3 linked regions of the Idiomarina loihiensis L2TR genome follow. The protein of the gene in region 1 interacts with the protein of each later gene in a pairwise test. Links are inferred from orthologs where the notes say so. Each region holds a gene or a part of one and is shown in the gene's direction. Other genes may lie near its edges.

What was found.
Region 2: the proteins of IL_RS10210 (region 1) and sfsA interact in binary tests that used the Escherichia coli proteins (3 or more experiments, as listed by UniProt). The link is inferred for Idiomarina loihiensis L2TR from one-to-one orthologs.
Region 3: the proteins of IL_RS10210 (region 1) and IL_RS06480 interact in binary tests that used the Escherichia coli proteins (3 or more experiments, as listed by UniProt). The link is inferred for Idiomarina loihiensis L2TR from one-to-one orthologs.

Annotation. Positions count from the first base shown.
Region 1 is NC_006512.1:2,115,688-2,122,274, forward strand. What follows is about bases 1,139-4,138. They hold IL_RS10210 (glutamate-5-semialdehyde dehydrogenase), read left to right. Parts: upstream 1,139-2,011; coding sequence 2,012-3,265; downstream 3,266-4,138. Other genes in these bases: proB (glutamate 5-kinase), read left to right, coding at 1,139-2,015; IL_RS10215 (3-deoxy-D-manno-octulosonic acid kinase), read right to left, coding at 3,334-4,138. Also shown: mutY (A/G-specific adenine glycosylase), read left to right, coding at 1-459; IL_RS10200 (oxidative damage protection protein), read left to right, coding at 471-743; more of proB, read left to right, coding at 900-1,138; more of IL_RS10215, read right to left, coding at 4,139-5,319; IL_RS10220 (hypothetical protein), read right to left, coding at 5,325-6,101; IL_RS10225 (cryptochrome/photolyase family protein), read left to right, coding at 6,221-6,587. UniProt on the Escherichia coli protein: Catalyzes the NADPH-dependent reduction of L-glutamate 5-phosphate into L-glutamate 5-semialdehyde and phosphate. The product spontaneously undergoes cyclization to form 1-pyrroline-5-carboxylate.
Region 2 is NC_006512.1:2,405,648-2,412,217, forward strand. What follows is about bases 1,642-4,624. They hold sfsA (DNA/RNA nuclease SfsA), read left to right. Parts: upstream 1,642-2,772; coding sequence 2,773-3,477; downstream 3,478-4,624. Other genes in these bases: pepB (aminopeptidase PepB), read right to left, coding at 1,642-2,716; dksA (RNA polymerase-binding protein DksA), read left to right, coding at 3,620-4,072; gluQRS (tRNA glutamyl-Q(34) synthetase GluQRS), read left to right, coding at 4,079-4,624. Outside these bases: ATP-dependent helicase HrpB, read right to left, coding at 1-1,411; more of pepB, read right to left, coding at 1,418-1,641; more of gluQRS, read left to right, coding at 4,625-4,930; polynucleotide adenylyltransferase PcnB, read left to right, coding at 5,081-6,400; folK (2-amino-4-hydroxy-6-hydroxymethyldihydropteridine diphosphokinase), read left to right, coding at 6,387-6,570. UniProt on the Escherichia coli protein: Binds to DNA non-specifically. Could be a regulatory factor involved in maltose metabolism.
Region 3 is NC_006512.1:1,347,803-1,354,388, forward strand. The notes cover bases 2,335-5,333. They hold IL_RS06480 (LytR/AlgR family response regulator transcription factor), read left to right. Parts: upstream 2,335-3,424; coding sequence 3,425-4,243; downstream 4,244-5,333. Other genes in these bases: IL_RS06475 (sensor histidine kinase), read left to right, coding at 2,335-3,428; IL_RS06485 (DUF6279 family lipoprotein), read left to right, coding at 4,246-5,091; pyk (pyruvate kinase), read right to left, coding at 5,088-5,333. In the rest of the region: IL_RS06465 (M61 family metallopeptidase), read right to left, coding at 1-1,568; IL_RS06470 (flagellar brake domain-containing protein), read left to right, coding at 1,645-2,334; more of IL_RS06475, read left to right, coding at 2,334-2,334; more of pyk, read right to left, coding at 5,334-6,518. UniProt on the Escherichia coli protein: Member of the two-component regulatory system BtsS/BtsR, which is part of a nutrient-sensing regulatory network composed of BtsS/BtsR, the low-affinity pyruvate signaling system YpdA/YpdB and their respective target proteins, BtsT and YhjX.

The DNA of each region.
Region 1 (6,587 bases):
AAACCGCTTTGCGAGCAATGCCCTGTCAATAGCACCTGTATTGCCAGAGCAACGGACACAATAGCACAGTATCCGGGAAAGAAGCCGAAAAAGATTAAACCAGTAAAAACAACCCACATGCTGCTTTTTCGGCATAATCATCAGTTCTTGCTGGAGAAGCGCCCCCAGTCTGGTATATGGGGCGGGCTTTGGTGCTTTCCACAATGTGATGAGGAAACGGACATTCCTTCCTTAGCCCAACAATACGGTGTCACTGAACTGGCAAGACAGCAACTGACACCTTTTCGTCATACTTTTAGTCACTTCCACCTGGATTGCAAGCCTCTGCTGATTGATGTCGCTCCCTCTGAGATTTTACTCAACGAAGCTCAACATTTATGGGTAAAGGCTGATACCAATCAGGACTTGGGCTTTGCTGCACCAACCGTTAAACTGATGGAGCAGTTAACTACTAAATAGGTGAACACCGCATGAGCCGCACTGTATTTTGTGAGCATTTTCAAAAAGAAGCCGAAGGCCTCGATTTTCAACTCTACCCCGGCGAGCTGGGCGAGCGTATTTTTAACCATATATCAAAAGACGCCTGGGCTGAGTGGCAAAAGAAGCAGACCATGCTGATAAACGAAAAACGGTTAAACATGATGGATCCGACTGATCGTGAGTTTCTTGAAAAGCAGATGACAGCCTTTTTATTCGAAGGAAAAGCCCCTGAAATTGAAGGCTACACCCCACCAGAGAGTTAATGCATTACATTAACGAATTTCCGGACTTGACTCTTTTTTCTTGTAAATCGAAATTATTGTCTAATATATTGACAATAGGTATGGCTTATGAGCCTCGCTGGAGCTTAGACAGCCAATCTGTTAGACTACTAACGAATTCAACAAAAGGGAGTCTCTATGAAAGCGCCATCCTGGCGAAGAGCCGTACTGAAAGTGGGGAGTGCGCTCATCGCGCCAGATGAAACTGGGGTTAGCACCAAATACCTATTACCCATAGCTCGTTTTATTAACGAGTGCCGAGAACGCGGGCAAGAAGTTGTCTTAGTCTCGTCAGGCAGCGTTGCTGCCGGCCGCAAACATTTTAACTTTGAACACAAGAAAGTACCGGTTGCTGTGCGTAAAGCAATGTCCGCAGTCGGTCAAAATGAAATGATGGGTTACTGGTCACGCTTTTTCGATTCCCCCTGCGCCCAGTTGCTTATGACCCACAGTGACTTACGCGACCGAGCTCGCTACGTCAGCATTAAAAACACCCTAAACAGATTGTTAGAGCACGACATTTTACCGGTGGTAAATGAGAACGATGCTCTTGCTACTGACGAAATGAAAGTGGGTGATAACGACAACTTGTCGGCCATGATCGCGACTTTGGTTGATGCCGACGCGCTGTTTATTTGTTCAGACATCGACGGTCTGTATGACTCAGATCCGAACCTGAATCCGGACGCGAAAAAAATACCGGTGGTTGAACAAATTGACGAAAGCATTTATTCGCTTGCCGGTGGTTCAGTAAGTTCCGTCGGTACCGGGGGAATGCGCACTAAAGTTGAGGCGGCAGAAAAAGCTACTTCACACGGTATCGATACTTACATAGTTAACGGTCGTAAGGGTGAAACTTTTGAATCGTTACTACAGGGGGACATCCCCGGCACATTATTCCGTCGCCAATCTGATCCAATTAGCAATAAAAAGCATTGGTTAAGACATACTCTGGTTGCCCAGGGTGAAATATTGGTTGATGAAGGTGCTGAGAAAGCATTAATTGAGAACGGTGCCTCACTACTGAGTTCAGGCATTGTTGATGTACAAGGTGACTTTGATCGCGGTGACGCCGTGCTGGTTCGCAGCGCCAACGATACTGACGCTATCGCAAAAGGTATTTGTCAGTACAGCGCACATGAACTGATGCATATTAAAGGGCAGCAAACGGAAGATATAGCGGAGAAATTTGGCTATAGCCCAATTACGGAAGTTATTCACCGCGACGATCTAATGATTTTGGAGGATTCATGAGCCAGCAACTAGCAAAAGAAATTTCGCAACGCGCCGCAAAAGCGGCACGCGCTGTAGCAACCTTATCGGAAACGGACAAAAACGCCGTACTTCAAAAAATGGCTGACGCTATTCGCGCACGTCAGGATAAGATTATTGAAGTAAATAAAAAAGATTTGGCCACAGGCAAAGAAAAAGGCCTAAGCGACGCTATGATGGATCGCCTGGAATTAACGCCAGAGCGTGTCGAAGGCATGGCTTCTGCCATTGAAGAGATCATTGCATTGAAAGATCCTGTAGGCGACAGCTACGTTCTCGATGAGCGCCCTAACGGCATGAAAATTGAGAAAATGCGTATTCCTCTCGGCGTTATCTGCATGATTTATGAAGCACGTCCGAATGTCACAGCTGACGCTGGAGCGCTATGCTTTAAGTCTGGTAACGCAGTAATTTTACGTTGTGGCCGGGAAGCCATTGAGAGCAGTAAAGCCATTGCTGAAGCCTTGCACGAAGCTTTAGAAGCCAGCAATCTACCTAAAGACGTTATCACCGTGGTGCCAACACCTGACCGCGAACTGATGACTGAACTTCTGCAACAGAAAGACTATATCGATCTGGTTATTCCTCGCGGCGGTGAAGGTCTGATTCACTTCGTTAGCGATACCAGCAAAATCCCAGTCATTCAACATTACAAAGGTGTTTGCCACCTGTATGTGGATAAAGACGCAGACCTTGATAAAGCTCTGGCAATTTTACTTAACGGTAAAACTCAGCGTACCGGCGTTTGTAATGCGCTCGAAGGTCTACTGGTTCATCAGGACGTTGCTGATAAGTTCTTGCCTATGGCTGCTAAGGCTCTGGCAGAGAAAGACGTAACCATCCACGCCGATAAGCGTTCAGTAAGCTACTTTGATGGCGCTGATGAGATTGCAGACGATGCTTTTGGTGAAGAATACCTGGCTCTTGAGATTGCGGTTCGCACCGTCGACAACTACGAAGGTGCTATTGAGCATATTCAGGAGTTTGGTAGCGGTCATACCGAAGTTATTATCACTGAAAACGATGAAACCGCTAAGCGTTTCATTCGTGAAGTAGATTCAGCCGTTACCATGGCAAATGTCTCTTCTCGCTTCTCTGATGGCGGCCAGTTAGGTTTGGGTGCTGAAATTGGTATCTCCACCAGCAAGCTGCACGCATACGGACCAATGGGTCTTGAGGCACTAACAACTGAAAAATTCGTGGTGACCGGTAACGGTCAGGTTCGCGACTGATTCAGTGCTTAGCGCATTAAAAAGCCCCGGTCACTTCAAGTGGCCGGGGCTTTTTTATGGCTTAAAACTTAACGACGATAGCCTGTTAATAGTTCTGGCCAGTCACGGGACTCCTTCCAATAGAAGGTTTCATTCTTCTCTTTTTCTTTGCGTAAAGAGCGCAGTAGCCGTTGGATATTAGCTTCTTTCCAGTCACCGTTTTCACGGAAGTCGCACTTGTCAAAATCGACAATCCAGGCTTTGTCTTTGTCATCCAGCATAAGGTTGTGACAATTTAAATCTGAATGGTAGACACCGGTATCATGCAATTCTTTAATGACGCTTCCCAACTTTTGCCATAGCTCCGCGGATAGTTTCTTTTCACGCAGTAAGCGAAAAACATCGACAGCCCCCGGAATAACTTCCACCAATATGTCTGCTTTGTAACTAAAAACTGCTGTTTTTTCCATACGAGCGGCTACCGGACGCGGAACGGGCAAACCAATTTCCCGCAGCTTTAGCAGCAAATCAAATTCATGAATTGCCCGGCTTTTTTCCGCCGGCTCACGTAAAAAACGATCTTTATTAATTTTACCAACTAAACCACCACGATAGTAATGCCGCAGTAAAAGTCCCAAATCGCCTTGCTGAATAAACCAGACTGTTGCGCGTCCCGTTGAGTTTCCTGCAATCGACTTCTGCTGCTGCCAATACTGGGCTGTAAAATGCTTGTCTTCTATCGTTTCAAAAATATCGCTGTCGTAGCGAATAAGCCCTTGGGGACTCTGCTCTGTTTTTATCATACCGCTTCCTGTCAGAGTATATTCCAGTGCCCGCTTTAATACTCTTAACGTAGCACCCTGGTGCGTTTGTAAAACGCTTTTAGCAGCTTCATGTTGCGCTTTCATGACAGCTGTCTGCTGCATCAACTCCACAGCTTGTTTAATTTCTCCGGCATTATTAACCCACTGCACGGCACCGGCTTTTGCCAGCTCACCATAAACTTGTGGGAAATTGAACACGTGCCGCCCTGACATAACATTGGAGCCAGCTGCTATAACTTCAAGGGGGTTATGCCCGCCTCGCTCAATAATACTTCCGCCGACAAAGCTCGCCGAGGCTAATTGCCCCCAAAGCATCATTTCGCCCATGCTGTCAGCAAGAAAGACATCACAATCTTCAGGTATCGCATTACTCTCGCTTCTGCGGGCAAGCTTAAGCCCGGACTCCCGTATCATTTTTGCTACCACCTCAAATTGCTCAGGGTGTCGCGGGGCAATGATAAGACAGGAATTGGATAAGTCCTGTTGAATCAGTTTATGTGCCTCTAACAGCAGCTCATGCTCGCCCGGATGACTGCTACTGGCAAGCCACACATGTCGCGACGCACAGCTTTGCCGCCACAACAGAGCCTTCTCAATATCTGTGACAGAAAGCTCAATGTCGTATTTTAGGTTTCCGTCCACAAAAAGCACACTATCGGGGACACCTAAAACCTTCATTCTGCGCGCCGTTTCTTTATTCTGAACGGAAACCAGTGTCAGTTGTTTCCAGACCTTCTTCATCAACCAATGAAAACGCCGATAACCTGCCGCTGAGCGAGCCGAAAGTCGCGCGTTTAACAATGCGACAGGAATATTCGCTTTGGAAAATTGGTTCAACATTTGCGGCCAAAGCTCGGTTTCCATTACCCACACGGCTTTAGGTTTAAACTTACGCACAAAACGCTTCGCGGCACCCGGACTATCTATCGGCCAGTAGCGACAACTAACAGTGTCGGCAAAATGCTGCTGGATAAGTTCCCGGGCCGTTGGTGTCATACAGGTAATGAGTATTTTTTGACCTGGCTCCTGACGCAAAAGCTGCTCGATTAACCGTTTCGCCGCTAAGGTTTCACCAACGGAAACACTATGAATAACCAAACAGCCGTGCTGTTTTTTATCAACAGAGCCCAGCGCAAGCCGTTCTGACCAGTTCTGACGGTAGCGACTGTCTTTTCCGCCGCGTAGCCACAACCAGACAAAAACGGCTGGAGTGACCAGCCGTATTAATACTCCGTAGATCCACAATTGCATATCATTTAACGCCAGTATTCGGCTATCCACTTGGTTGGCAGAACCTTACGGTACCACTTGCCGCTTCGGCCTTCCAACGCATCATCCGGATGCGGCTTGCCGTGGAAAATAATAACTTTTGCTTCTTCCGGAATACGCGGTTCCTGAAAGAAGCTAAGTGGAAACGGACGCAGACAATGGCGCTTAAAGCTACGACACCACTTTTCCGGCCAGTACGTCAGCTTGTTTTGGCGATCGACAAAATGGGTAATATATTCCTGCTCATTTCGTACGTCAGCGATAGCCGCTTTCGGATCTTTTTTCAGATGCTCTAACGCGTCTTCATGAGCGCCAATATCAAAACGAAATACCGATGTATTCCCGGTAGCGTCAGATTTATCCCACTCTTTGATCACCATAAACTCACCTTCCGGCTCAAAGAACTCGTCCAGACTACCAACAATAATAATATCCAGATCCAGGAATAAAGTCGGGCCTTCAAGATCATAAAGCGGGTTCGCAAAGCAGGTAAGCTTTAACCAGCCGTGACCTTTTGTCCACGGAACTTGTTCATCAAAGTCTTTAAAGCCAATTTTAGGAATAGCTTTTACTTCAATGTCGTCATTGATACCCTCAAAGTCATCGGTGAAGCAGACAAAACGAAACGGTCTACTAAGATGGCGACTGACCATTGAATGCAATGTATTGACGTAATCGGGGCCATATTTTTTACCCCATTTAATGCAAATGACATTGACCGTTTTTTGCTCTGATGAATTCTCGTTACCCGCTGCCTGGTTCATAACTGCTCCTGAATCTGAAACTACCGCGCATAATGCCATATTTTGGGGCATTTAGGTATGCCGATCTGAATCCCTGAATAGAACGTAATGAAGCTATCAACCCTAACTCCTCACTGTTTATGAAAATTCATACTCTACGACTCATACTTGGCGACCAACTCAATGCCAGACATTCGTGGTTCAGAGAAAAGGACGCGGGTGTACTTTATGTAATGATGGAGCTCAAACAAGAAACTGATTACGTTGTTCACCATCGGCAAAAAGTATTAGCTTTTTTCGCAGCGATGCGGGCTTTCGGTAACGCTCTGAACACTTCAGGACATCAGGTAAACTATATAAAACTTGATGATGATACTAATGAACAAAGCCTGACTCAGAACCTTCAGCAGTTAATGAAAAAGTACGAAGTGACCACTCTGGAATGTCAGCAACCCGACGAATACCGGCTCGATCATCAACTGAAAAGCTGGGCCGGCGCCAATAACA
Region 2 (6,570 bases), 290 kb from region 1 along the record:
GCGCCTGGTTTCGTTGTTGATAATGCTGCTGGGTGCGTTCAGACAGATCGGCTGTTTTTATGCTAGTTTGCGGCTCTTCCAGTGTAGCCAGAACACGAGCCATAGCGGCTTGCTGCTCGTTCTTCAGCATTTTGGCTGCATCCGCCACCAGTAAAATTCTGGGATCAAAACCGCCGGACTCCAGCTGACGGGCTTTTGCGGTTAACTGCCCCTGCCTTATTAAGCCGGTACTGGCTAAAAAATCGGTCGCCGCGGCACAATGCCCCGGGTCAGGCTGAGAAAACCAGGCCAGTTGGCTCACCTCACTGCCCCAGCGCAACACATCCAGTACCAGTGCTGATAAATCCTGAGTGGCAACGTCCGGAGGCGCATAATCGGCAAAGCCATGCTCGTCGGAGCGCGCCCACAAACGAAAACATTGCCCCGCCTGCTGACGACCCGCACGCCCGGCACGCTGTGTTGCTGAAGCTTTAGCAATACGTTGCGTCGTTAACTGGCTTAATCCGTATTGAGGCAGGTACTGAGCCCGGCGCTCGCGACCACTGTCGACAACCACATCAATACCGTCCAGAGTTAAGCTGGTTTCGGCAATATTAGTTGCCAGAATAATGCGTTTTTCGTCCGATGCTTTTAATACTTGCCGCTGTTGCTGCAAGGGGATACGCCCATGCAGGGGTAAGATGATTGTGCCCGGCGGCATTCGCTGACTCAGTTCAGTCGCAATCTTTTGTATTTCATAAACGCCCGGCAGGAAAACCAGAACACCTTTTTCGGCAGCAGCAAAGGCTTCGACAACCACTTTGGGTAATTCAGCCAGCCATTGAGTAACATGAGATGCTGGGCGATAGTGATACTCAACCGGATAACTGCGGCCTTCGCTGCGCAAAACCTGCACCTGATCACAGTAATTCTCTAGCCAGAGTTTCAGATTTTCTGCGGGCAAGGTGGCCGACATAATCAGCAGGTTTAAATCCGGACGCAATGGCAGGGCATCAATCACCAGCGCCAGACTTAAGTCACTGTGCAAATTGCGCTCGTGGAATTCATCGAAGATCAGCGTGCCAATGCCGCTAAGTTCAGGATCGTCCTGCAGCCATCGAACCAATACACCTTCCGTAATGATAAGTAACTTAGTTGCCTTACTGCGCTTGCTGTCGCCGCGCACCGTATAGCCGACCTGCTCACCCACCGGTTCTCCCAACTGCTTAGCCAAATAATGAGCAATATTCAGCGCAGCAACACGCCGGGGCTGCAGCATGACAATAAGGCCGTCATCGGCAATACCCTGCTGCAACAGAAATAACGGAAGTTGTGTTGATTTGCCGGCACCGGGCGGTGCCTCAATAACGACACGTGCTGCCGGAAAGGCTTTCGCCAGCTCTGGCAGCACGCTCTCAATTGGCAAGGTCATGCCAAATTAATCACCTTGTACGGTTGCGGCTATGGTGCGCACACCGGCGGCGGTAGCGCCTGTCGCCCACATAGAGGTCGCCGATTTTTGGTAAGCGCCAGCTAAATCGAAGTGCAGCCAGCCTTTGCCGCTGTTCGGCGCAAAGCGCAGTAAAAAGCCTGCGGCGTTGCTTGCACCACCGGCACCACCGCCTTTTTGCGGGCGGCTGTTTGCCGTATCAGCAAAAGCTGACGGACAGTTTTCACTATGCCATGGGGCTAAAGGTAAGCGCCACAATAGCTCATTTTCTTTATCCGCATTAGCCAATGCTTTAGTGGCAGCCACTTCATCCACACTAAACAGCGCGTTGTATTCATTACCAACCGCCATTTGCGCGGCGCCGGTCAGCGTTGCCGCATCAATAATCTGTTTCGCACCAAACTCACCCGCTGCCTGTAAGCCATCGGCCAGCACCAGACGACCTTCGGCATCGGTATTAACAACTTCAACCGTCAGGCCGTTTTTATAGCGAATAATGTCGCCTAATTTGTACGCGCGACCATCAATCATGTTTTCGGCACAGCAAAGAATGAGCTTCACGCGCTTGTTCAGACCCCGGCGTATTGCCAGCGACAATGCACCGGATACGGTAGCTGCACCACCCATGTCGCACTTCATAGCGAGCATGCCTTCGCTCGGCTTAATACTGTAACCACCACTGTCGTAGGTAATACCCTTACCTATTAACGCAGTTTCTACTGGCGCATTCTCATCGCCGGTTGGGTTGTAATCTAATACCAATAAGCCTGGTGCGTGCTGACTGGCACGACCTACGGTGTAAATTCCCATCCAGCCAGCATCTTTCAGCGCTTCACCTTTTATAAATTCCGCACTGATGGCGTCTGGCGCCAGAGCCTTAAAGTGTTCGGTTACACGTTGCGCCAAACTTTCAGGGTAAATTTCTTCCGCTGACAAATTGGTCAGTTCACGGCTGAAACGAGTCGCTTCACGCATGGCATCAAGTTCTTTGACTGCAGGCTCGTCAGTTTTATTCCAGATAACCTGATTGGTCGACAAGGTTGAAGTAAAACCTTGTGACAACGCCCACTGACGCTCCAGGTTCCAGTCACTGCCGGCAGCTTCAATGGTTACTGCTCCGGTGTTGTCCAGAGTCCGGCCTGCTTTCTGAATACGCCGCAAGTTTTCAGCTTCATCTTCAACTAAGATGATTTGTGCTTTGTTGTCACCAAAGACTAAGTTTGATTTTGGATTCCAATAACTTGCGGGGGCTTCCTGAGTTAAATAGATTGCGAGTGCGCTGGACATTCTGTACCTCTCCCGATAATTTGCTGTCTGTTTATACTAGAGTTATGAGGTCTCTGATGCAATTTAACAAGCCCCTGCGCCAGGGAGTTTTGCAAAAAAGATACAAACGTTTTCTCGCCGACATTGATTTTGGTGACAACGAAACGACGACAACCCACTGCCCTAATACCGGAGCCATGACCGGGTGTGCAGAGCCTGGCTTTACAGCCTGGTGCAGTGTTTCCGATAATCCCAAACGTAAATACTCACTGACCTGGGAGCTCGCTCAGAATAACAACGGTGAAATGATTGTAGTCAATACACAGCACGCTAACCGCATGGCCGGAGAATTACTACAAACCAACCTTGTACCTGAATTAAGCCAGTGGCAAGAGCTGAAACCAGAGCAACGCTACGGTAAGGAAAAAAGCCGCATCGACTGGTGGGGCGTAGACCAGCATAACCGTGAATGCTTTATTGAAGTAAAAAGCGTCACTTTAGCGGACGCAAGTCAAGGTTACTTTCCCGACGCAGTCAGCCAACGCGCTCACAAACACCTTAATGAACTGATGCAGGTTGTGGCCGATGGTCATCGCGCAGTGCAGCTTTACATGGTAATGCACGACGGTATCGAACGAGTTTCTCCCGCCGCACATATTGACAGCCAGTATGCTGAGCTGTGTAGAAAAGCAGCGTCAGTCGGAGTCGAGTTTTATGCAGTAAAGTGCCGCGCGTCGGCGAAAGAAATAAAACTGGAGAGACCAGTTCCCGTAAGCCTTTAAAACTCAATGCCTTCACAATTTCACCGCAGAAATTTAATCCGAATGACGTTGCCAACCGTAAACCTTTCTGGTATACGTAGCGTCCTTTTTTTAATGTACTGCTTTTTAAGCACTCTTTTATAGAGAATGTAGGAGATCCATGATGCCTCAAGGCAAGGATAAGAAAACCCATGGCATCCTGGCGATGGCCGGCCTGGAGCCGTATCAGGAAAAACAGGGCGAAGAGTACATGAACGATGCGCAACGTTCGCATTTTCGTCGTATTCTGGAAGAATGGCGTCGTCAATTACGTCAGGAAGTTGATCGCACAGTGCATCATATGAAAGACGAAGCAGCGAACTTCCCTGATCCGGTAGACCGCGCTGCGCAGGAAGAAGAATTCAGTATCGAACTGCGTACACGTGACCGTGAGCGTAAGTTGATTAAGAAGATTGAAAAAACCTTACAAAAGATAGAAGAAGATGATTTTGGCTTTTGCGAATCGTGCGGAATTGAAATTGGTATCCGCCGTTTAGAAGCTCGCCCAACAGCTGACCAGTGCGTCGACTGTAAAACGCTGGCCGAGATGAAAGAGAAGCAAATGACCGGAGCCTAAAGGCTCATGTATCGTGGCCGTTTCGCTCCAACGCCTTCAGGGCCTTTGCACCTGGGATCATTAGTAGCTGCCGTTGGTAGCTACTTAGATGCTAAAGCGCATAGAGGTGAGTGGCTGGTTCGCATTGAAGATGTCGATAAACCGCGAGCCGTGCCCGGAGCGGCCGATACTATTTTAACGCAGTTGGAAGCCCATGGTTTAGAATGGGACGGTTCCGTTTTATACCAAAGCCAGCGCGATTCGGTTTACCAGCATCAGCTCAATCAGCTGGAAAACGCTCAACGTCTTTATCAATGCGACTGCAGTCGCCGGGCTATTCGTGCCCGCAGCGATCACTACGATGGCTACTGTCGTAACCGCCAGCCTCGTTCAACCCCTTACGCCCTGCGCTTCATTAATAATAACCCGGTTGATACATTTAATGACCGCGCACACGGCTTATTAGAAGATCACTCAGCCTCAGTCAGTGAAGACTTCGTACTTAAACGTCGCGACGGATTGTATGCTTACCAGCTGGCTGTGGTCGTTGATGATATTGAACAGGGTATTACCGATATTGTGCGTGGCAGCGACTTGATAACTCCAAGCTTCTGGCAGCTGACTTTATGGCAGTATTTCACCGGAAAGCAGCCGAGAATGATGCACTTACCTCTGATAATGAATGACGATGGACTCAAATTGAGTAAGCAAAACCATGCACCGTCAATTGAGTCCAGCCAGGCAAGAAATAACCTTTTCACAGCGCTGGATTATCTGGGTATTAAACCAGAATCAGAGCTGCGACACAGCCCTGTCAGTGAAATATTGCAACAGGCGTTGCAAAGTTGGTGCAAAAAGTGGCATATAGCAGGTCGTTAACGGTACAATATGCAGACAACAACTGATTCTAAATAAAAACAATGGTAAGGGAGAACCACCATTATTAAGCGAATAAAAGCACTGGCAAAGCGCGCCTTTTCCAGTAAAGCGGCAGAGCCTGAATCCAGCCGGTTACCCAAATTACAAGTTATCTCACGGGACAAACATCCAGTATCCCGCAACGATATCAGTAAAAATGCAATAAAGGTTCTTTACCGCCTGCACAACAGTGGTTTTGAAGCCTATCTGGTTGGCGGCTGCATCCGCGATATTCTTCTGGGGCTTGAACCAAAAGATTTTGATGTCACCACTAATGCCACACCAGAGCAAATTAAGTCCCTATTTCGTAACTGTCGCCTAATTGGTCGTCGCTTCCGCCTGGCCCATGTGGTGTTTGGAAAAGAAGTTATTGAAGTTGCGACTTTCCGCGGCCACCACGGTGCCAGCCCGCAGGAAGAAAATAAGAAAAACCGCACGGCAGACCAGGACGAGCACGGTCAGCTGGTTCGCGATAATGTCTATGGCAGCATAGAAGAAGACGCCGAGCGTCGCGACTTTACCGCCAATGCGCTGTATTACAATATCGCTGACTTCGCCATTTACGATTTTGCCAACGGCGTTGATGACATTAACGCTGGCATTTTGCGGATGATTGGTGACCCGGAAGTGCGCTACCGTGAAGATCCGGTACGCATGCTTCGCGCCGTTCGCTTTGCCACAAAACTGAATATGCAAATGGATAACTCGGTCAGCGGCCCGTTAAAAGAACTTGCGCCGTTACTGATAAACATTCCACCGGCGCGTTTGTTTGACGAATTCCTGAAAATGTTTATGTCGGGTAAAGCAGAAGCTAACTTCCTGATGATGAAAGATTTCGGACTGTTTCAGCAGTTATTCCCAATGCTGAAAGATTACGTCGCTGACGAACAAAGCCCGGCCTACCAAATGATGCTGAAAGCCTTTAAAGACACCGACAGACGCATTGCAGAAGAGCAGCGTGTTACTCCGGCCTATTTAATTGCCGTGTTGTTGTGGTGGCCATTACAGGCTCGGCGCGAACAACTTGAGAACGAAGGTGGCCTGCCACCTATGGACGCATTAAACGTTGCCGCCGCTGATGTTATTCACAGACAGTCGCAACGCGTTTCATTACCCAAACGGTTCAGTCTGCCAGCCAGAGATATCTGGCAGTTACAGCGTCGTTTGAATATCACTAAAGGCGTACGCGCTCAAAAAGTGCTTGAGCATAAACGGTTCCGTGCGGCCTACGACTTTTTATTGTTACGCTCTTATGCGGAAAATAGCGATAAAAAATTAGCCGGGCTGGCAGAGCACTGGAGTAAAGCGCAGGACAACCCGGCGCAATTAAAGTCCTCAAAGCCGGAAGCGGGATCAGGCCGACGCAAACCGCGCCGTCGTCGTGGTCCACGCCGTAAGCCTCAGGAAAATAAAGGTAATGACGCAACATAAAGCCTTTATTGCGCTGGGTAGTAACCTGGGTAAGCCGATGGACAATATTCTGTCGGCTTTAAAGGCGCTGAATAATGATTCTCGCTGGCAACTATTAGCTTATTCCTCTCTTTACGGTAGCAAACCTATGGGCCCGCAAGACCAGCCCGATTACGTTAATGCAGTTTGTT
Region 3 (6,586 bases), 770 kb from region 1 along the record:
ATTGCGATGATTTTGTCGCCTGCAGAAAGACCTGCGTGATAAGCGCTTTCATCATGATACACATTAAGAACGTCCAAACCCTGCGGTGATGCTTTGTACTTAGCCCCAAAGTTGACACGCGCAGGCTGTTCTGACGCTTTTCCACCGACGCTGTTATCATCAACGGGCACCTGTTTTTGAACCATAACGCCAAAGTTTTGCAGTAACTCCACAAGCGACAGCGATTCTTTGTTGTATAAAGCGTCTTTTAGGAAGTCCGAAATATCAATGCCCGGATACTGGTTTAGCCAATTAATGACTGTGTCGTCGGCTGTACCAATAGATGTTTTACCAAACTCATGCCAAAGCTCTTTCATGACTCTTGCAAGCGTCAGTTTATGGTCGGATTGCAGACGCAACATGAGATCGAGGCTAAGTGCTATTAATGCACCTTTCGCGTAATAGCTGACAATACTGTTCGGCGCATTCTCGTTCTGCTGATAAAACTTAGTCCAGGCCAGAAAGCTCGACTCTGTCACGCTTTGTTGGTATTGCCCGGCACCACGCTCAACCCGCGATAGAGTGTCACCCAAAAGCTTTAAATAACGCTTTTCGTCAATAATGCCGCTGGTGTGCAAAAGGTAATCGTCAAAGTAGGATGTCATACCTTCGTAGAACCAGAGTTGCTCAGTGTACGACTCTTTCTCCAACTGATAAGGAAGAAAAGCCTTTGGTTTCAGAGTTTTAATATTCCAGCTGTGGAAGTATTCGTGGCAACACAAGCTCAAAAAGGTTTGATAGTTGTCATTCATTTCGTATTGATGAGCACTGATTAAATCTTTACGGCTGCAAAGTAGTGCGGTTGAATTTCTGTGTTCGAGTCCGCCGAAACCATTTCCTACCACCATGGTCAGGAAGGTATAAGACTGAAAAGGTGCTTCTTCAAACAGGCTAATCTGAGTTTCGCAAATTTTGGCTAAATCTGCCGTTATGCGCGAGGTATCAGCATAATGGCGGCCGCTTAAGACCAGAGAGTGCTTAATGCCGTGAGCAATAAACTCCTCAATGGTTAAGTCTCCAATTAAAAAAGGATAGTCAATTAGCGCATCATAATTATCGGCTCGGAAGCATCCCCAGGAATGTGGTTGCCCACTTTTTCGGGGCATCCCGGTCGCGACCTTCCACAGAGGGGCTTCTGGCGGCGCATGCAAGTGCAGTTCACAGGGAAGGTCGGTTTGTCCCTCAACTGCAAGACACAGGCTGGTATTATTAAAGAAACCCTGAAACTGGTCCAGATAAGCCGAACGAACCGATAGGTCCCAGGCGTATACCTGATAGTGCACAGTAACAGGATGCTTCGAACGAGCCAGTTGCCAGCGGTTCTTACTTATTTGCTTAACCGGCAGGGAAAGGCCGTTACTCTCGGCGTGTAAACCAATAATGTGCTTACTAAAATCCCGTATTAAATAACTGCCCGGAATCCAGTTAGGTAACCAGAGTTCCTGCTCATCGTTCGTTTGTTCAATAGTGAGAGAGACATTAAATAAATGCCCATGTAAATCGATGGGTGTTATATCGTAAGCGATCAAGATACTCTCCTTTGCTTGACACAGCCTGACAACTAGCGATCATAGTAACATATTGATTCATCGCAAAGAGACCCCTATGCCAAGCAAAATTTCGCAGCTCGTTACAGGTCAGAAAATAGAAGTTCAACTGTCCAGTTCGAACGTTCCGGCTCGGTTTTATTCGGAGTTTATTGGTGCGGTTAACGAGCGCTGGGTTATCGTTAATATGCCCGACGCGCGTAAATACAATGACATGCGTGATCTTTTGCAGGAGAAAACACCGGTTATTGTCCGCTTTGTTCTGGAAAACGAAAGTGGTGAAATTTGTGCGTTTCGCAGTGAAATAAGCTATGTCATCTCACACCCGACGAAAATGCTTTTTATTATGTGGCCAAATCAGATTGAGCATCGGATTATTAGAAAAGGGCGTCGATTTGACGCCTTTTTACCTGCTTCAGTCTCAGGGCAGTCGGTAAAAGGCGAGGAGAATACTTTCAGAGGACACGTGCTGGATGTATCTGAAAGTGGGTGTCGCCTAAAGCATGAAAAGCCTGAAGGTAAAATAGACGAGCTTTGGGAGAATGGCAGCAAAATTGTTCTTAAAATAGAACAGAAAAATAACGGCGACTTAACCCTTAAAGCTATAGTCCGGCAGGTAAAGCAAGTGGATGACCAGCTTGAGTTAGGTGTGCAGTTTATGGGGAACCAGAAAGATGAGGTTAACTCTCTTTTCTCCGGAAGCCTTGTGGATATTGACGAGTTGTCGCGTTTAGAGTCCTCAACATAATGGAGAAACCGATAAAAACGCAGTGGCAACTATTGATGGATAACCGTAACAGGTTCTTTTGGTTGCTGCAGGCGGGAGGCTGGATAGGTTATGCGTTAGTGAACTACATAGGGTCACTAATGCATGAAATGCGGGATATCTACACCCTCATTATTATTTTGGGGGCGTATGCCGGCTTTTTGAGTACGATTCCGCTTCGCTATTTGTACCGGCGTATATGGGAGTTCCCCCCGGCACTTATGGTTTTAATTGCCATTGTGGTGTCTTATGTTACCGCTGTAGCCTGGGCCATTGTTGATAACGCAACTTACTGGGAAATTTATAAATTCGGTTTTCGTCCGGACAGTCCCTTTTTCTATTTGAAAAACAGTTTGGCCAAGTTTTATATCATTCTTAGCTGGAGCGGACTTTATTTTGGTATTAAGTATTATCAGATGCTGCAGGAAGAGAAGCAAAAAGCGTTACTGGCTTCATCTATGGCGCATCAGGCGCAGTTGAAAATGCTACGATACCAGCTCAATCCGCATTTTTTGTTTAATACCTTAAACGCAATTTCTACGCTTATTTTGCTCAAAGAGAATGAAAAAGCCAATTTGATGGTGAATAAGCTAAGCCACTTCCTGCGTTTTTCTTTAGATAATGAACCGATTAAAAAAGTGACTCTGGAAAAAGAAGTGGATGCCTTGCTTTTGTATCTGGATATTGAAAAAGTACGTTTTGACGAGCAGCTTGAAATTGATATTCATTTGTCAGATGAAACCAAGAATGCTCTGGTTCCTAGTTTAATTTGTCAGCCTTTAATCGAGAACTCAATTAAGTACGCCATTTCAAATGTAGAAGGGGTGGGGAAAATCAGAGTTCGTTCCTGGTCAGAAAAAGAGAACCTGATTTTGGAGGTGTGTGATAATGGGCCGAAAATTGAAACGGATCCGGAAAAGCTATTCCGCAAAGACGGTGTCGGGCTTAATAACACTCGTCAAAGGCTTAAATCCTTATATGGTAAGCAGTATAGGTTTGAAATGCTAAAAGGTGCTGAGAGCGGTCTTTGTGTTCGTATTACCATTCCGATGGAAATGTTGGAGAGTCAAAGATGAATCGATTGAAAACCCTGGTTATTGACGATGAGCCCCTCGCCAGAAAGGGGTTGGCTATTCGTTTACAGGCGTTTGAGCAACTGCAGTTAATGCCCGAGTGCAAAAGCAGCAGGGAAGCCGTCGATATCATTATCGAAAATAAACCTGATCTGATTTTTCTCGATATACAAATGCCCGGGCTTAATGGCTTTGAAGTATTAAAAGCTGTGCAGGAGAAGGGACATGAGTTGCCAGTCGTTGTTTTTGTAACAGCTTATGACACCTACGCTATCAAAGCCTTTGAAGTCAGGGCGTTAGATTATTTGTTGAAGCCCGTTGATGACGACCGCTTGGCTGAATGCGTTAACCGCGTTATAAGCGAGCATCAGACGGTTAACGACGAGCACCAGGAAAAACTGATCAGTTTAGTTGCGGAGGTAACCGGGCAAGATACGCATACTCTATTACAGAAGCTGGCTTCAGGCGAAAGTATTACCGCAGACCAATATCCGGAATATATCGCTATAAAGGACAGCGGTGAGATAACCCGGGTTGCCGTCAAAGACATTAAGTGGATTGATGCCGCTGGAGATTACATGTGTATACATGCCGGTGACGATACCCACATTCTGCGACGCACAATGAAAGAACTGGAGCAGGACTTAAACCCTAAGCTGTTTCAGCGGGTTCATCGTTCCGCCATTGTTAACATTAAACAGGTTGAAAAGCTCTGTAACCAACAAAATGGCGAATATCATTTACAATTAAAAAATGGTCAAAAACTGAAAGTAAGTCGTAGTTATAAAGACCGTATTAAACAACTTATTCTGAGCTAATCATGTATCGACTGCTGGCAGTAATAACCTTTTTAATCCTGATAGCAGGGTGTACGGCGAACCTTGGCTACAAGTTTGCTGACACTCTGGTTGAGTGGAAAGTAAAGGATTACGTTGACTTAACCGGTGAGCAGGAAGAGCTGCTAGCAGAGAAAGTTGATGAAATGCATCTTTGGCATGCACAAACTCAGCTCCCGTTGTACAGAGATGAACTGAAAAACCTGAGAGATAAGGTCGATAAGCAGACGCTGAGCAAAAACGATATCAGCAAATTTGAAGATAAGCTCTGGACGTTCTGGGATAATGTTTTAGTACGAACAGAAGCCGAAGCGGGCTTATTAGCGACTCTTTCACTCAAACAACGGCAACAACTTATCCGTCGATTAGAAGAAGCGCAGGAAGAGCGTTATCAGCGCTTTCAGGACGACCAGGAAGAGAACCCGATACTAAGAAGGCTGGACCGCATTTCGGAAGTGGAAGAGGACTTAGAAGATATTATCGGTTCTCTGACTAAAGAGCAGGATAAGTTATTACGCAGCTGGGTGGCTGATTCTCCTGAATTACGTGAGCAATGGTTAAGCTATCGCTCAAATTGGTTAGGTGAATTTGAGAAAGCGTTGCTGAAGCAACCTGTAGATGAAAATCAATTATCAGCATTGATTCTTGACCCACAACAATTAAGAAGCGAAGAGCTTCAGCAAAAAGCGGATAAAAATAGCCAGCTTCGTAAAGAGTTCTTGTGGGATATATATCAGAGCCTGACTGGGGAACAACGTAAAAAAGTGATAGAAAAGGCCGATGAATACATCGACCTTCTTGATTCTTTAATTAATGATTTTAACGATTAACGAACTTCTATCATCTTACAGGTATTACTTGAGCCCACGGTTTCCATTACATCGCCGTGGGTTAGTATGATTAAATCACCGGCTTTTATGTGTCCACTTTTTTTCACTACCTCAATAGCTTCAGTTATCGGATTACTGACACTAGTAGAATCGAAATCTATAGGGTAAACACCACGGTATAAAGCTGATTTGTCGCGACTTTGCGGATGGCGGGATAATGCAAATATCGGTAAATGGGAAGTAATTCTCGACATAAGCTTGGCAGTAAAACCGGATTCAGTTAACGCTATAATGGCCTTGACCCCATTCAAGTGGGTGGCTGCGTACATGGCAGACATGGCTGTCGCCTCGGTAATGCTGGAAAACATTTCTTCCAGATCCTGGTGGCGTAACTGAGCGGTTGGATGTGTTTCTGCACCCAGGCAAATTTCAGCCATGGCTTTTACGGTTGCTACTGGATGTTTACCGGCAGCCGTCTCAGCCGACAGCATTACGGCATCTGTACCATCCAATACGGCGTTGGCAACATCCATCACTTCGGCGCGGGTTGGCATTGGGTTTTCAATCATCGACTCCATCATTTGAGTCGCGGTAATAACCACACGGTTTAGTTGGCGTGCACGCGAAATAATTTGTTTTTGCTTACCCACCAATTGCGCATCACCAATTTCAACGCCTAAATCGCCACGGGCAACCATAACGGCATCGGATGCTCTGATAATGTCATCTAATGCATGTTCGCTGGCAACGGCTTCTGCGCGTTCAATTTTAGCGCATAATACGCCTTGTCCACCAGCTTCGCGGAGCAAGTGCCGAGCCTGGTTAATATCATCGCCAGAGCGAGGGAATGAAACCGCAAGGTAATCTACATTGATTTCTGCTGCGAGCTTAATATCGGCTAAATCTTTTTCCGTTAATGCGGCAGCTGACAAACCACCACCCTGACGGTTAATACCTTTATTATTAGAAAGCACGCCGCCAACGGTGACTTCTGTTTTAACCTGGCTACCATCAATTTCTTCAACTTTTAACTGGATACGACCATCATCCAGTAAGAGAAGATCGCCGGGACTGACATCTGTTGGCAGGTCTTTATAGTCGAGGCCAACACGTTCCTGATTGCCGCTGTCTTTTCCAAGCGCAGCGTCTAAAATGAACTTATCACCGACAGCCAACGTAATTTGTTTTTGTTGAAAGCGCGCAACTCGAATTTTTGGTCCCTGCAAGTCGCCTAAAATGGCAATATGGGCGTTTAATTCCCGGGCAATTTTTCTGACCATGGAAGCGCGCTGCTTGTGATCGTCACCATTGCCGTGAGAAAAGTTTAAACGAACAACATTGGCACCCGCTTTTATTAACTCTCTGAGTGTTTCCTCAGAGTCAGTGGCAGGCCCGAGAGTAGTTACAATTTTGGTACGACGAAGCATGCAAAACCTCAGCAAATTTACCCATGAATTTAAGCTTAAGTTTAGCACATGGACTGTTACAGTAGTAC